Paraflavitalea devenefica: one gene and its partners. Each later gene encodes a partner of the first gene's protein in a complex. Links are inferred from orthologs where the notes say so. Each region holds a gene or a part of one and is shown in the gene's direction. Other genes may lie near its edges.

Region 1 (5,571 bases):
CGAAGTAGCCGTCAACCTCTTTGGCAATGCTGAAAAAGCGGTAGGCAAAACCGTCAAAATGAAGGCAGGTAAAAGAGGATTGATCGTAGGGCTCATCAAAAAGCAGGGCAAAAGCATTGTAGGTGGCTGGGAATATGACAACAGTATCCTCATGCCGCTTGGCTTTATGAAAGAGATGGTACGCGAAAAATACAGCAATCCCATCATCATGGTACAGGGCAAGGAAACCGTACCTATGGAACAGTTAAAAGATGAGCTCACGGGCGCTATGCGTTCTGTGCGCAAACTGAAGCCTACCCAGGAAAATGATTTCTCCCTCAATGATATTGACGCTTTCAGCAGCTTTGCCAGTGGCATCTTCAGCAATATCAACAAAGGCGGATGGGCCATTGCTGCGCTCTCGCTGGTAGTGGGCATGTTTGGCGTAGCCAACATCATGTTCGTGACTGTACGGGAACGCACCTCACAGATCGGCCTCAAAAAAGCCATTGGCGCCAAAAGCTCTACCATACTCACCGAATTCCTGCTGGAGTCGGCCTTCCTATGTATCATGGGTGGCCTGCTGGGCTTGTCGGGCGTATTCATGCTCACCCTGCTCTCCACGGCAGCAGGATTCCCCGTTTTCATTGCGGCCGATATCTTACTGCTGGCCATCTCCATCTGCATCGTTGTAGGGGTACTGGCTGGTATCATTCCCGCTTCTATTGCCGCCCGCATGAATCCGGTGGAAGCCATCAGGTCCAAATAAGGGGCAAAGAATTACCTTTGCAGCCCTTATGAGCATTTCCATTTTGGCGATAGAGTCTTCCTGCGATGAAACCTCGGCGGCTGTTTGCCGGGACGGTATTATCTTATCCAACATCATTGCCAGCCAGAAAGTGCATGAGCAATACGGTGGCGTGGTGCCGGAGCTGGCTTCCCGGGCGCACATGCAGAACATTGTACCGGTAGTGGATAAAGCGATGCGGGATGCAGGGTGCAGTATGCAGCACCTCAATGCCATTGCCTTTACACAGGCCCCCGGCCTCATCGGTGCTTTGCTGGTAGGCGCCCAGTTTGCCAAATCCCTCTCCCTCGCCCTCAATATTCCCCTCATTGCGGTGCACCACATGCAGGCACATGTATTGGCCAACCTGATCCCAACAACGACCAATGGCCAGCCCGATCCCAAACCCTCCTTCCCCTTCCTTTGCCTCACGGTAAGTGGTGGCCATACCCAGATCGTGCTCTGCGAGTCGCCCCTCAATATGACCGTCATCGGTGAAACCATGGACGATGCAGCGGGGGAAGCATTTGATAAATCGGCCAAGATACTGGGACTACCCTATCCCGGCGGACCGCTGATAGACAAATATGCCCAACAGGGAAATCCCGACAGGTTCAGGTTTCCCGAGCCCCAGATACCCGGACTTAATTTCAGCTTCAGTGGCCTTAAAACAGCCATCCTCTATTTCCTGCAGGAAAACACGGCCGCTGATCCCCAATTTGTAGCCAAAAACCTGCCGGACATTTGCGCTTCCATCCAGCAGCGCATCATTACCATCCTCCTGAATAAACTCAAAAAAGCCGCTATTCAAACAGGGGTCAAAGACATTTGTATTGCCGGCGGCGTATCGGCCAATAGCGGACTACGCCAGACCCTGGAGCAATGGGGACAGCGGTTCAGGTGGAATACCTTTATCCCCGCATTCCAATACTGCACCGACAATGCCGCCATGATTGCCATCACAGGTTATTACAAGTACCAGGCTGGCAGCTTCAGTGACCTGGGCGTTAGTCCCACGGCCCGGGCAGAATGGAAGTAGTTAGCGGCTGATTACTCGTCGCTTTCAGGTATAATTACTTATGGCCGGTCTTGTAGGTCGTTTTACCTTTATACCATAAACTACCACCTGCAACCAATGAGCGACTATGGCCAATAGCTACTTTCAGTTTAAACAATTTACCATTCACCAGGACCAATGTGCGATGAAAGTATGCACCGATGCCTGCATACTGGGCGCCTGGTTTGCAGCCAAGCTACCCGATTACTACAATATACTTGACATTGGCAGCGGAACAGGCTTATTAATGTTGATGCTGGCGCAGCAAACCGAATCAGAAATACATGGTATTGAAATAGACCTCGCCGCTTTTAAACAACTGAAAGAAAACGTAGGACAGAACGGCTGGAAAGAAAGGCTGCGGGTATTTCCGGGTGATGCCCGTACCTACTCCTTTCCCCTGAAATACAACTTTATCATCAGCAATCCCCCCTTCTTTGAAAACGACCTTCCTTCCGATGCGGATGCGGAACAGGTAGCGAAGCACAGCAAAATGCTGAAGCTGGAGGAACTGGTACAGGCCATTGATGACAACCTGGATAGCCAGGGCAGCTTTGGTGTATTACTTCCTTTCCATCGCTGGAGCTACTTTCATGAACTGGCCACCCGCCAGGGCTTCCACCTCGTAGAACACCTGACCGTAAAACAAACACCCCGCCACACTCCTTTCCGGTCCATCTTACAATACAGCCGGCACAAAGAAAACTTTGCACCGGAATACGAGCTCATCATCCAAAAAGAAGAAGGCGGGTATACGGATGATTTTATAGAATTGCTGAAGAACTATTATTTGTATTTGTGAGATCAGCGATCGTATGCTCCGTCAAACGCCGGCATAGTCACTCAAATAATCAAAGTGTGGTGTGAGTTTTCCTTTATCCAGCATGGTGGCCCGCTGTATAACCCCCGATCCATTACGCTTGACCAGGTCTTCCAGTATATACTTAATAAGCTGTTCGCCAAAATAGCGGCTGGCATCACGGGGCAGTTCATTGGGCAGGTTACCCACCGCCATTACATCAATGCTCCCGGGCAGATAGGGCGCTGTCTTTTGTAGCGTCCGGCGGTCTACACCATATACGGGATCTGCAATCGTCTGGTCGCCGAGGTTAATGGGCACGGAACCATGTGCATCATCGGTAATATCAGCAATCGTTTGTATACGGAAAGAAGACTCACGGATGTCTTGCGCCTCAAACAGGCGGGGAATATTTTTATCCCAGTAAATACCATTCATCAGCACATCGGTTTCACGGGCATAAGGCAGAAATTTGCCCGTATATTCCTCCGGCTGCTCATGAAAATGGGCACGGTTATACGCCCCACTGGAACGATGTTGGTAAAGATCGCCTCCTTTCAGTTGGGTATATACAGGATACGTGTATTGCCGTTGCAGGTATTCATCCGGCTCCACTTCATGCACACCCATCAAGTTCATGATCTCCAGGATGCCATGCGCCACCCGTCCGCTGCCGGTTACCACGATCTTAATGGCCGGGATACGCAAACCAAAATAAGTATGGATCAGTTCATGAAAGCTCTTTTGTTCACACACCCGTACCAGGTCATAAGCGCCGGAACGTTTGCCCCAGGCCATCATACCATTGTGGGCGCCTACCACACCGGCAAAAAAACCAAAACCAATAATACGCTGACCATCCTCATGCTCCAGGCACTCATAATCAATCAGCGTGATCTGATGATTCATCATGGCGCGGAACAAAGCCTGGTTATAAGGCTGCTTTTTGCGGGTATGGGAGAAAAACAGGTAGGTTTTGCCGGGGATCAGCATACTAACAGGCACTTCCTTGATGCCAAAAAGAATATCGCAGTCATTCACGTCCTCCTTTACTTCAACCCCCGCCTGCCGGTATTCCTTGTCAGTAAAGCAACGCTGCGGGGACGATTGCACGACGATCTGTACATCACCTGAGTTCTTATGGATCCATTTACATTGAGCCGGGGTAAGGGCTACGCGGTTGTCTGAAGGTATTTTTCCTTCCCGTATCAATCCTATCCTGATCATAATTGTATCTTTGCCATGAGTTACAAATGTAATGGATACTAAATAAAACTAAACAGGCATCCTCATGTGGCGAAAAGTATGGAACATCGTGCGTAAACTCTTATTGCCCAAAAAAAGTTGCTGCAAATAGCCGCAGCCGGCCATCCTTAACGGTTCATTTGATTTTTGCCCCGCTTCAGGTAAATTCTTTCTTCCCTGTATAATAACTGATGCATCTTTAGCAGTAACAACACTGTTACTATGATGCAGCTTACTCATGAACAGGTAGCATTGATCAAAAAAAGCTGGACGGTCTTCCGCACCATGGATCCCAGGCTGGTGTGCGAGGTATTCTATGGGAAATTATTCTATGAGCATCCCTCCCTGCGACGTATGTTTCCCCGGGATATGGAGGAGCAATACAACAAACTCATGGATATGCTCAACAGGATCGTGGCACGGCTGGACCACCATGCAGACATGACGGCCGAAATACAGGCCATGGGCAAAAGGCATGCAGCCTATGGCGTAAAGCCGGAACAGTACGAACCTGTAGGAGAAGCCCTGCTCTGGACATTGGAACAGGGCCTGGGGGCCGACTGGAATGAAGAAGTAAAACAGGCCTGGCGCACCTGCTATACCCACCTGGCCACGGTGATGCTGGAAGCAGCCAAAACGCCTTAGCCCTACTACACGTCAATAAAAATAGTTGGGTGCACCCGCCGCAATATTTAATTTGAAGCCGTAATGAGAGCTACTTTATTTATCATCCTCTTTATTGTTCAAAGCCTGGCAGCGGCAGCACAATCTGCTTCGTACAACTTTCATAGGGTGACATTGAAAGATGGCCTCAGCGATGGTGTCGTATTTAATATGACGAGGGATAAATACGGCTACATCTGGCTGGGATCACAAAGTGGCCTTAACAGGTACGATGGACACCGGGTGGTGAGCTTTATCCATAACCCCAAAGACAGTTTTTCAGTTCCGCGCGACTTTGTGCATACCCTATTTTGTGATGATGCCGGCAACCTGTGGTTTGGTTATGATGATGGACTTTGCCGGTATGATTACGCCAACCGCCGGTTTGAAATAATACCCGCTACTAAAAACACAGCCGTCAATGAAATAAGGCAGGCCGGGAAAGATACCCTTTGCCTGTTAACCACAAAAGGGGTGGCTATCTTTGATACCCGGCGCGGGCAACTCAGTTTTGCCGGACCGGGCACACAGGAAGCCTGGGTAGGTCGCCCCCTCTATGAAGGATGGGTATACAAGTCGGTGCTATATGCTGCCACCCGCGAAGGTATAGGCGTATATGACATCCATACCAAACAATCCCGCATACTGTCCATGAAACCAGGTATTCGCACACCGGTAGAAAGAGTAGTCATAGACAGCAGCGGCACTCTGTGGGCATCTGCTTTTGACAAAGGAGCTTTTCTATACAAAGGCGTACAGCAGAATACTGCTTTTGAAACCATTACTGCGCATCAGTATGATAAGCACGGTACCACATTCGATGTCATCATGGACCTGTGGGTGGATCCGCACAACAGGCTTTGGATTGCCACCAACTGGAACGGGCTTATCTCCGTCAACACACAGGACAATTCTTATTTCGCCCTGACCAATAATTACCGTCTGCCCAATAGTATCCCGGATAATCGTATCAACAGGATCTATATGGACAGGCAGGGCTTTATGTGGCTGGGTACCGAAGGTACAGGCGCCGCTTATTTC
Region 2 (5,511 bases), on another replicon or contig:
GTAGGGCCCTGCAGGGTGAGGTCTTCCACGACGGTTAATTTTTCCTCAGGCGTTTTTTCTGCAATGACTTCATCTATGCCGAGGAAGTTGGCCAGTTGTACACATTTGGCCTGACGATCGCCGCTGAGCAGGATGGTGCGTATGTTCCTGTGCCGCAGGTATTGTACGATCTGGATGGCTTCGGGACGTATTTCATCTTTTACATCAATCCAGCCCAGCAGTTGGTCATTTTTCAGGATGTATACATTGTGGCTGTCATCGCGGGTATGGGCCATGGCTACCCGGTAAGAACCGGCCTGGTATATATCGCCTTCTTTGGTAGTAGCTTTCATGCCCTGCCCTTTTGCCTCTTCAATTTGCTGCCAGCGGATGTCTTCTTTTGTTTTCCATTCAGCGGCAATGCTTTTGGCAATGGGGTGATTGGAATATTTCTCCAAGGAAGCGGCTATCCCTTTAAATTCTTCTTTGGTCATGTTCTCCGCCTTGAGTTCAAAACCTGCCACTACAAAGTTGCCCGTGGTAAGGGTGCCTGTTTTATCAAATACCACCTGCCGGATGTTCCGGAACAGTTCGAGGCTTTTGGCATTGCGGAAGAGGATGCCATTGCGTGCTGCACGTCCCAGGCCCACTGCTATGGCAGCCGGTGTGGCCAGTCCCATGGCGCAGGGACAAGCTATGACCAGTACGGCAATGCTGCGCATGAGGGAGGCGGTAAAGTTTTGCAGCACGATGAAGTTGACGATGAAGGTTACGGCAGCAATGCCCAATACGATGGGTACAAAGATGGCGCTGATCTTATCGGCCATTTGCTGCACAGGTGGTCTTTCACTCTGTGCCCGTTTAACGAGGTTGATGATGTTGGCCAGTACCGAGTCTTTGGCTTCGGCCATAACCTGTGCCCTGGCTGTACCATCTATTAATAAGCTGCCACCGATGAGGGTGTCTTTGGTTTTTTTGTGCAGGGGCATGCTTTCTCCGGTAAGGATGGCTTCGTTGACGGTCACTTCGCCGGTCAGTATTTTACAATCGGCCGGTACCTGTTCGCCGTTCTTGATGAGGATGAGGTCGCCGGAGCGGAGGGCGGTATTTTCTACGGGGAAGATATTTTCCTGTCCTTCGTGATAAGCAATCATGTTGGCCATTACTTTCTGTGATTTGGCCAGTTTATTCAATGCCCGCTGGGTAGATTGTATGGAAGCATCCTCCAGGTAATTACCCAGGAATACGAGGGTGATGACGGAGGCGGCCGTTTCATAGAAGAGGAAACTTTCGCCCAGGTTAAAGATAGTACCCACGAAGCTATACACAAAAGCGGCAGTAGCGCCCAGGGCTACCAGCACATTCATATTGGGGATGCCATTGCGGATGCTTTTGATGGCGCTGCGGCCGAAGTAGTCCATGCCTACGAGGAAAACCGGCAGGCAGAGCCCCAGTTGCACCCAGTGATTCATGAGCCAGTGGATGTGCACCCATTTGTCGAGCATGTGGAGCATGAGGGGTGCTGTAAACAGGAGGCAGAATAAGAAACGTTGTTTATGGCTGGGCAAAAATCTCTTTTTGGAGGGCGTAGTGCCGCCCTGCTCATCATGAACAGTATAGCCGAGGGATTCAATGCCTTTGACGATCTGCTGGCCGGTGGTATCACCGCCATTGATACCAAAGCTGACATCACCGCTTGCCAGGCTGACTTTTATATCCTGCATACCTTCTTTTTCGAGGTATTTATGGATGGTAAGGGCGCAGTTAGAACAGGTCATGCCTTCAACTTTCCAGTTCACTGTTTTCATGTACTTGCCGGGTTTTGATCTCTCTATGAAGCTACTGCTGATCATTCCGATCATGCAGTTCATAGTTTTGATTTGGTGTTTTTACTGGTTGGCTGGCAATTCATAGCATATCTCGGGAAAAGGGAGGTGTTTGCACCAGGTCCACCGCAAATTTACCAAGGAATGACGGGAGGCGCACTATGAATCTACGATAATATCTTTACCGGGTTGCAATTTCCTGCGGGCATTTTCCCAAAAAACTGACCCCGGCAGTATCTTTGCGGCCTATGGAATTACGGTTTACGCTGGAAGGCATCCAGGATGCAGCCCGGCAATTCTGGCAGGCAGCAGCAGGGGCGAAGGTTTTTGCTTTCCATGGCGCTATGGGAGCCGGCAAAACTACTTTTATCCATGCCCTCTGTGATGTAAAGGGGGTAAGCAGTACAGTGGGCAGTCCTACTTTTTCCATCATTAATGAGTATGCCTGGCCGGGTGGAACGATGTTCCATATTGACCTGTACCGGCTGAAGGATGTGGAGGAAGCCATCCAGGCTGGCGTGGAAGATTGCCTGTATTCCGGTAATATCTGCCTGGTGGAATGGCCGGAGAGGGCGGAGCCAATTTTCCCTGATCATACCGTACCTGTATTCATCAGCGCCCCTGACCATCAAACCCGCCTTCTGAGGATCGGGGATAAATGAGTATATTTGATGGCTTTCTAAGTAATCAAACCAGCAACCAGAAAACTGAAAAACGCTTCATGTCTCAGCAAAAACCGATCATCAGCACCTCTTTCAGTTATGAAACACTTGAAGAAAAACTTGATATAAAACCCAAAGGGGCCCAATTGCATATTGGTATTCCTAAAGAAACGGCTTTCCAGGAGAACCGGATTGCCCTGACGCCGGAAGCCGTAGGTGTATTGATCAGTAACGGACATGACGTGGTGATTGAGCACAATGCCGGTGAAGCTGCCCATTATCGTGACCGCGATTATAGTGAAGCGGGCGCCCGTATTGTATATGATAAAGCGGAAGTGTTCAGGTCGCCTATATTGGTGAAGAGCGCCCCGGTGGTGGAGGAAGACCTTCCTTACCTGCAGCTTAATCAGGTGATCATATCTCCCATCCATCTTTCGGCCATGAAGGCTGAGTTGCTGCAGAAGATGATGGACAAGCGTATTACCGCTATTTCATTTGAGAATTTAAAGGACGACAGCGACAGCCTGCCTATTGTTCGCAGCATGAGTGAGATTGCGGGCAGTGCGGTGATGCTGATCGCAGCACAATACCTCAGCTCGGCCAATCATGGGAAAGGCGTATTGTTGGGAGGTATCTCGGGTATTCCCCCTACCAAAGTCATTATTCTTGGAGCAGGCATTGTAGGAGAGTTTGCTGCCCGTGCCGCCCTGGCGCTGGGTGCTTCTGTAAAGGTATTTGACAATAGTGTGTACCGCCTGAAGCGGTTGCAGAATAATATCGGGCAGCGCATGTGGACTTCTGTGATGGAGCCACGCATCCTGGCCAAGCAGCTAAAGACCTGCGAGGTAGCGGTGGGCGCCCTGGCATCACAAAGTGGCCGTACGCCGGTAGTGGTGACGGAAGAAATGGTAAGCAATATGCGCCCCGGCAGTGTGATTATTGATGTAAGCATTGACCGTGGCGGATGTTTTGAAACGTCGGAAATTACCAGTCATGAGCAACCCATTTTTATGAAGTATGGGGTTATTCATTACTGTGTGCCCAATATACCTTCGGGATTTGCCCGTACGGCCTCCCAGGCCATCAGCAATGTACTGATGCCTTTGTTGCTGGAAGCGGGGGATGAGGGAGGCTTTGAAAGCCTGGTATGGCATAAGGTGCACCTGCGTAGCGGCATCTATATTTTCAAAGGCGCCCTCACCAATTTTCACCTCAGTCAGCGTTTTGACTTAAAGTATACCGACCTGAATTTATTGATCGCCAGCCAGCGTTAAATTAATAACGCTCCGATCAACAACTCATTGACAATTTGTCCAGCTATAAACGGTGTCCCACGCGTAGCCTGTCACGTTTGTTAACTCCACCAGGTCTATACATCCCCGTATGAACATAAAAGATGGTGAGCAGAAACAATCAGTTATTTATAATCGAGGATGCTGATCTTCTCTTTACAGAAGCCGTATTCCTGGCTGTCATTGCTGCTGACGATGACGAGGCGGTTAGCGCAGTAATCGTTGATGAGCTGCTGATAGAGGGCGATACCTTCTGTATCGAGGTTGGTGCAGGGTTCGTCCAATAATAGACAGGGTACATCACTGAAGATGGCCTGTGCCAGTTTTACCCGTTGTTTCATGCCACTGCTGTAGTAACGGATCTGTTTATGGGCCGCTTTCTCCAGTCCAACAACGTCAATGATTTTTTTAATGGTAATACCGGGCAGCAGTGTTTTAAACTCGGTGTGGAATGCCAGGAATTCGGTAACGGTCATTTCTTCAATGACTTCGAGATAAGGGGCGGCGATGGCTATATGTTGGTATAGATTGTCCGTTGATTGTTTACCATTGCCCATTATAGGTGGTTGGTTCCCGGTTCCCGGTACTTCGTACCTGAGATCGCCTTCACTCATCATGAGGGCGCCGCCGATCACCTGGAGTAAGGTGGATTTACCGGAGCCATTAGGTCCGGTGATGGCATAGGCATTGCCTGCATTAAATTCGTAAGTAATGTTACGGAAGATCCAGTCGCGGTTGAATCGTTTGCCTGCTTTAGTCAGCGATATCTTCATCCACACTACCTTTTACATAGCGTTTTATGATACCGCGGCCGCTTTCGCGGATAAAGGTTACGATTTCATCACGTTCATCAGTCGCAGGGAATTCTTCTTCCAGGTATTCAAGTGCCTGGCTGGTATTCATTCCTTTGTTGTAGATGACGCGATAAATATCGAGGATATGATTGATCTTATCAATGGTGAAGCCCCTGCGTTTGAGGCCTACTGAGTTGGCGCCTGAATAGCTCAATGGCTGGCGGCCTGCTTTGATATAGGGAGGAACATCTTTACCTACGAGTGAGCCACCGCTTACAAAGGCATGCTGGCCGATCTTCACGAATTGGTGAACGGCGCACATACCACCGAGTATCGCCCAGTCGCCTACTTCTACGTGGCCGGCCAATTGGGTATTGTTGCTGAGTACGCAGTAGTTGCCCACAATGCAGTCGTGCGCCAGGTGGCTATACGCCATGATGAGGCTGTTGTTGCCTACTTTGGTCTTCCAGCGATCCTTGGTGCCCCGGTTAATGGTTACAAATTCCCGTATAGTAGCATTATCACCTATTTCAACAAGGGTATCCTCTCCTTCAAATTTAAGATCCTGCGGAATGGCAGCTATTACAGCGCCGGGGAATATCCGGCAGTTCTTGCCAATTCGTGCGCCTTCCATAATGGTCACGTTACTACCGATCCAGGTACCTTCTCCTATTTCTACATTCTGATGAATAACTGTGAAAGGGTCGATCTTAACGTTGGTGGCCAGTCTGGCATTAGGATGAATATACGTATGCGGATGGATCATTGTGTTGACGTTCTTAAGTGTAGCCTGAAATTGGCTTTTTGGAGCGACGGACATCTCTTCCCCCTGGGGATCCGGCTGATGTTCGCCCGGCGTATACTTATGGATTGATTGATGTTTGATATTAAAAGATTGTACTAAAATAGACAAAAGTCATGCAATAAACCCCTATAATCAAATATAATTTATTGTGAT
Region 3 (5,502 bases), on another replicon or contig:
TGAAAGAATATGCGCAATATGCGCTGGATATTATTAGCAAAAAAGAGCCATTCAGAAACTGAAAAAACCTTGTTGTATGTTCATTCCTGGTATTGTTATTTCCCTCGTCACATTTCCCGGTGTTATTGTGCATGAGCTGGCGCATCAGTTGTTTTGCCGGTGGTATAAAGTGCCTGTTTTCAAAGTGGTGTATTTCCAGATGGCAAACCCGGTTGGTTATGTGTTGCATGAGGCGCCTGCCAATAAATGGCATAGTATTATGATCAGTATCGGTCCTTTTATCGTGAATACGATCCTTGGCGGCCTGATAGCACTTCCTGCGGCCATCCCCGTATTTACTTTGGATAAAGCGGGGCCGCTGGACTATTTGCTGATCTACCTGGGCGTTTCTATTGCCATGCATGCTTTTCCCAGCACTGGCGATGCCAATGTGATATGGGAGGTTGTAAAAGATAAGCACACCAACCGCCTGGTGAAACTGGTCGGGTATCCTGTGGTAGGACTTATTTATCTCGGTTCGCTGGGCAGCTTTTTCTGGCTCGACCTGGCTTATGGGATTGGTGTGGCTATCGGTATTCCTAAACTGATTATTTCGTTCCTGCTCTAAGCTGTTGCTTAGCGCCCCGCGATCATACTGATCTCCACATTCACATTTTTGGGCAAGCCTTTTACGGCCACAGTTTCACGGGCAGGGAAGTCGTTCTGAAAATATTTGCCATATACTTCATTTACAGCAGCAAATAACGACATATCACTGAGGAAGATGGTTGTCTTTACCACATGGCTGAAATCCATCCCCGCCTCTGCCAGTACGGCTTTGAGGTTGTGCATGACCTGGTGTGTTTCGCCGATTACATCAATGGCTTCTATGTTGCCGGTAGCGGGATTGATGGCTATCTGGCCGGAAATGAATAATAAGCCGCCGATCTGAACAGCCTGGTTATAGGGGCCGATGGGGGCGGGTGCATTGCTGGTATTGATGATCTTTTTTTCCATAGCTCAAAAATACAGGAAGTTTCGTGTTTGAAGTTCCGCGTTTCATGGTTGAAGTTCCGCATTTCGTGTTTGCCGATTGCCGATTCAGGATAAGGGCTTACTTTGTGTAAATTTTCTGTCCATGATTATTGCCATACTGGCCGATGATGTGTTAAAAGAGGAGTGGCTTTCCAAAGAAGCGCCGGAAGAGGTTGAATTTGTATGGGTGGATTCCGTGCGCTCGCTGATGATGACGGAAGCTGATGCCCGCTTCGACCTGCTGTTCACCACTGATCCGGAAAGGATGGAGCGGTTGAAACCGGCTGACGGCAAGCCATTGTTTGTGAATGCAGTGGCCTGGACAGGAAAAGTAATTGGTCAACAGTTTATTCGCATCAATGCCTGGCCTTCATTATTACGCCGACCCATAATTGAAGTTGCCCTTACCGATGCGAAGCAGGCAGAAGCTGTGCGGTCTGTTTTTGATGCGTTGCAATGGCGTTTCCAACTGGTGCCGGATGAGTGTGGCATGATTACGCCGCGGGTGCTGGCGATGATCGTTAATGAAGCTTATTATACGTTGGGTGCAGGCGTGAGTACAAAGGAAGAGATTGACATAGCCATGAAGCTGGGCACCAATTATCCCATGGGGCCTTTTGAGTGGAGTGCTGTTATTGGTCTTGTGCCTATCGGGCTATTGTTAAAAGAGCTGGGCAGAACAAACGGCCGTTATGCGCCGGCGCCGGTGCTGGAACAGGAGTTGGCCGGCTAACCGGGGGTAGTTGGGTATTATTGATGACAAATGGGTATTATTCGCGACAATACCAACCCTTTCGATTGATTTTTATGTATTTATTATAGGACGGCATCATAGCAACAAACCGGGCATGCGATTGCCGTCAAACACCGACTATTCGCGTTAACAATGGGGCTTATATTGAATATTGATACAGCTACTGAAAATGCCAGTATTTGCGTGGCACGGGATGGCATGGCAATTGCGACTATGGTAAACCGTGAACAGAAGGACCATGCAGGATGGATCCAGCCGGCTATTGCCCGGTTGATGCAGGAGGCTGGTTTTGCGATGCAACAACTGCAAGCCGTGGCTGTTACAGAAGGCCCGGGTTCTTATACAGGCTTGCGTGTGGGGATGGCCACTGCTAAGGGATTGTGCTATGCGCTTCATATTCCGCTGATTACAGAAAGTACGCTAAAAGTGATAGCTTATGCAACGCGGGAGGCTATTGGGTTGTCAACGGGCGAACCTCATCTGTTGCCAACTTTGATCTGTCCTATGATTGATGCGCGCAGGATGGAAGTGTTCACTGCCGTCTATAATATGGACTTGGAGGCAGTTATTCCGGGTGGTGCGCGTATTTTAGACAATAATTCTTTTAACAAAGAGTTAGAGAATAATCGTTTAATTTTCTGCGGAAATGGCAGTGTTAAGTGGAAACCCCTATGTGGTAAGCATTCAAATGCAGTGTTTTATGAAGGGGATGGATATACGGCAGCTCACCTTGGATTGCTGTCTGAGCAAAGGTTTCAGCAGGAGATATGGGCAGACCTTGCGTATGCGGAACCCGCCTATCTCAAGGAATTCTACTCTCATATAAAAAATTGACCTAAGTGAAACTTTTATGGGTCTTTAATTCACATAGTATTTTTTTTCTTGTAAATTTGGCACTCGCTTATCCTATTAAATTTTTAAAAGCTCTGATGTGCACATGAACGTAACAAGCAACTACTCCATGGTGCTGAATGCAGACGGCGTACATGGGGATTCCGTAAAGGTTGACTTCCTAAACCTGAAAAAGGCCGCAATGATCCTGCGGGCGCTCAACCACAAGTTGCGCCAACAGATCCTAAAGCTCATAGATGAGCAAAAGCGCCTCACCGTCACTGAAATTTATGTTCGGCTCCGGCTGGAACAATCAGTAGCCTCACAACACCTGGCGATCTTACGCCGGGCTGGTATTGTGAAGACAGAGCGGGATGGCAAGTTCATCTATTATTCTGTGAACAGTGCCCGTGTGGCACACATCATGGAATGCGTAGAGGATCTGAATAGCTGATCATCCGGTTTAACCTTTTGATAATCTGCTTATAAAGCAGGACATGGCCTCCATGTTCTGCTTTTTGCTTTTTAGGGTTAACTTTGCTCCATGTTTATAAAACAATTATATACAGGCTGTTTAAGTGAAGCCGCCTATTACATTGAAAGTAATGGGGAAGCGGCTATTATTGATCCGCTGCGGGATATTGACGCTTACCTGGAGCTGGCAACAGAAAGAAAAGCTTCTATCAAATACATTTTTGAAACACATTTCCATGCCGACTTTGTAAGCGGGCACCTGGACCTGCAGAAGGCTACCGGGGCACCGATCGTATATGGCCCTGCCACGGAAACCAATTTCCCGATCCACCTGGCCAAGGATGGCGAGCTGTTCAGGTTAGGAGCCCTGACTATTGAGGTGTTACATACGCCGGGCCACACGGTGGAGTCTACCTGTTACCTGCTGCGTGATGAGCACGATATGCCACATGCGTTATTTACAGGCGACACGCTGTTTGTGGGTGATGTAGGTCGCCCCGACCTGAGCAGCGGTAACCTTACCAAAGAGGAACTGGCTTCTATGTTGTATGATTCCCTGCAACAAAAGGTTGCTACCCTGCCCGACTCCGTTATAGTATATCCCGCCCATGGCGCCGGCAGCAGTTGCGGTAAGAACTTGGGTCCGGAAACTTATAGTACGATCGGCGAGCAGAAACAAACGAATTATGCCTTACAGCCACAGACACGTGAAGATTTTATTAAGGCGGTAACAGATGGTCTGGGCCTGCCTCCTCAATATTTTCCGATCAATGCCCGCATTAATAAGGAAGGGTATGATAGCCTGGAAGGAATACTGAATAAAGGACTAACACCCCTTTCAATAGCAGCATTCAAGGAATGGATGCAGCAGGAAGAGGTAATTGTGTTGGATACACGCAAAGCGGCTGAGTTTACCCAGGGATTCGTTCCCGGTTCCATCAGCATTGGCCTGGAAGGGCGTTTTGCCGAATGGGCGGGTAGCTTGCTGCCTTTTGACAAACCAATTGTATTGGTTACGGAAGCCGGTCAGGAACAGGAAAGCGTAGTGCGCCTGGCGCGGGTAGGCTTTTCGCAGATGGAGGGCTACCTGGAAGGGGGGCTGGAAGCCTGGAAAGCTGCCGGCGAAGCCATTGACCTGATCATTGATGTGGAAGCCGATGAACTGGCCATGGACCTGCCCTTTGACAAAAACCTGGTAGTGGTAGATGTGCGCCGGGAAACAGAATTTGCCGACGGGCATGTGGCCGGCGCTGTGAATATTCCCCTGAATGAGATGACCGATCCCGGTTCGATGGCCAATATACAGGAGAACCAGAACCTGTATGTGCATTGCGCCGGTGGTTACCGCAGTGTGATCGCAGCCTCCCTGCTGAAGCGTCAGGGCATTCATAACCTGCGCAATGTAGTGGGTGGCTGGGGTGTTATCAAAGACCAGAAAGGGATTGATGTGGTGAAGGAGAATAGTGTGTTGAATTAAGGATAGGGGAAATACACCCATAAATATTCCGTTTTTATCTCCCCTGCCGGTATATGGTTAAACGCATACATTCGTCGTAAATAATTGTTTTAATCCTAAAAACATGTTTTATGACGAAAAGAGATACGACAACAGCGGGGATACCTTTTTTCCCTTCATCAAGCGCTGATACATTTTCCCTCGATATTACAAGAGTGGGGGTTACTTCTGTCCGTAAGGATCAGGGCGCCAGTGTTGCGGTAAAATTCGACATTGAGAAGACTAAGGTCCCTGCCGGAGGAGCCGGACCAGGTGACGAAGATCTTAAGATTGCAACATTTCCTTTAATCGAGGATGACAGTGGCGCTTTATTCATTGACCCTGCTAATATACGGATCAGGTTTACGCCCCCTCCTACAGTAGATGCGGGTACTGCTACTATTCAGATTGAGTTTGTTGTTCCTGGCGTAGAAATATCTTAATGAATTTTAAATGATGAAGGGGAAGTGATAGTATGTATCAATAAACTCGTCCCACGTGGAGTTGTCCAAAAACCTGTTCGTTACGCCTGCTTCTCTTTCAGGGAGATAAAAGGTATCCATAAATAGGCGTATAAATTGATCGGCTACACTTTCTCTTCTACTATTAGGAAAAAAGATGGAAAATCCCTGCGGGCATATTGAATCTCCTGCAGTGGGAACGCATAAGATAGGAGGATGCAGTTTTGCAACCACCACCTCTTTGGTATTTGTCACAAAGTTTATCAGATCATTCAACTTATCAATTAACTCCTGTTTACCGGCTGCTAACGGAAGAAGTGATTTGCAAAAATGGATCATGTCTATAATCCCAAAGGTAGGGCCCGACACTTTCCTGCATTTTAATCTTGCTGCTCTTATTAAGTTGTATAGTTCTTTTGATTTATGGTCTATAAAGTAAGTTGCAATGGTGTTTATTTTTGTATTTACCTGTT

What was found.
Region 2: the proteins of tsaD (region 1) and tsaE are in contact, whole or in part, in a crystal structure (PDB 6N9A), measured with the Thermotoga maritima proteins. The link is inferred for Paraflavitalea devenefica from one-to-one orthologs. Residues at the interface, in WP_004082750.1 of Thermotoga maritima: Cys10, Asp11, Arg49, His50, Leu82, Gly84, Gly135, Gly136, Glu154, Thr155, Leu156, Asp157, Asp158, Ser159, Glu162, Asp165, Lys166, Arg169, Leu170, Tyr175, Lys213, Thr214, Leu217, Tyr218, Gln221, Arg222, Asn324; in WP_004082108.1 of Thermotoga maritima: Leu37, Gly38, Lys46, Lys57, Val59, Lys60, Ser61, Thr63, Phe64, Thr65, Leu66, Met67, Val69, Pro71, Tyr82, Arg83, Leu84, Asp86, Asp88, Phe89, Asp93, Ile128, Asp130, Glu131, Arg134.
Region 3: the proteins of tsaD (region 1) and tsaB are in contact, whole or in part, in a solved structure (PDB 4WQ4), measured with the Escherichia coli proteins. The link is inferred for Paraflavitalea devenefica from one-to-one orthologs.

Annotation. Positions count from the first base shown.
Region 1 is NZ_JAARML010000008.1:218,429-223,999, forward strand. Bases 1-2,790 are described here. They hold tsaD (tRNA (adenosine(37)-N6)-threonylcarbamoyltransferase complex transferase subunit TsaD), read left to right. Parts: upstream 1-776; coding sequence 777-1,805; downstream 1,806-2,790. Other genes in these bases: HB364_RS31105 (ABC transporter permease), read left to right, coding at 1-748; HB364_RS31115 (tRNA1(Val) (adenine(37)-N6)-methyltransferase), read left to right, coding at 1,912-2,625; HB364_RS31120 (NAD(P)-dependent oxidoreductase), read right to left, coding at 2,647-2,790. Outside these bases: more of HB364_RS31120, read right to left, coding at 2,791-3,849; HB364_RS31125 (globin domain-containing protein), read left to right, coding at 4,090-4,512; HB364_RS31130 (sensor histidine kinase), read left to right, coding at 4,576-5,571.
Region 2 is NZ_JAARML010000001.1:424,363-429,873, reverse strand. The notes cover bases 1,031-3,760. They hold tsaE (tRNA (adenosine(37)-N6)-threonylcarbamoyltransferase complex ATPase subunit type 1 TsaE), read left to right. Parts: upstream 1,031-2,053; coding sequence 2,054-2,467; downstream 2,468-3,760. Other genes in these bases: HB364_RS01620 (alanine dehydrogenase), read left to right, coding at 2,527-3,741; HB364_RS01630 (heavy metal translocating P-type ATPase), read right to left, coding at 1,031-1,850. Outside these bases: more of HB364_RS01630, read right to left, coding at 1-1,030; HB364_RS01615 (ABC transporter ATP-binding protein), read right to left, coding at 3,885-4,532; lpxA (acyl-ACP--UDP-N-acetylglucosamine O-acyltransferase), read right to left, coding at 4,513-5,319. UniProt on the Escherichia coli protein: Required for the formation of a threonylcarbamoyl group on adenosine at position 37 (t(6)A37) in tRNAs that read codons beginning with adenine.
Region 3 is NZ_JAARML010000001.1:919,004-924,505, reverse strand. What follows is about bases 1,031-3,751. They hold tsaB (tRNA (adenosine(37)-N6)-threonylcarbamoyltransferase complex dimerization subunit type 1 TsaB), read left to right. Parts: upstream 1,031-1,900; coding sequence 1,901-2,602; downstream 2,603-3,751. Other genes in these bases: HB364_RS03670 (MBL fold metallo-hydrolase), read left to right, coding at 3,144-3,751; HB364_RS03675 (ArsR/SmtB family transcription factor), read left to right, coding at 2,706-3,053; HB364_RS03685 (3-hydroxyacyl-CoA dehydrogenase family protein), read left to right, coding at 1,118-1,747. Also shown: HB364_RS03700 (tetratricopeptide repeat protein), read left to right, coding at 1-62; HB364_RS03695 (DUF3267 domain-containing protein), read left to right, coding at 77-607; HB364_RS03690 (RidA family protein), read right to left, coding at 616-996; more of HB364_RS03670, read left to right, coding at 3,752-4,550; HB364_RS03665 (hypothetical protein), read left to right, coding at 4,661-5,011; HB364_RS03660 (clostripain-related cysteine peptidase), read right to left, coding at 5,018-5,502. UniProt on the Escherichia coli protein: Required for the formation of a threonylcarbamoyl group on adenosine at position 37 (t(6)A37) in tRNAs that read codons beginning with adenine.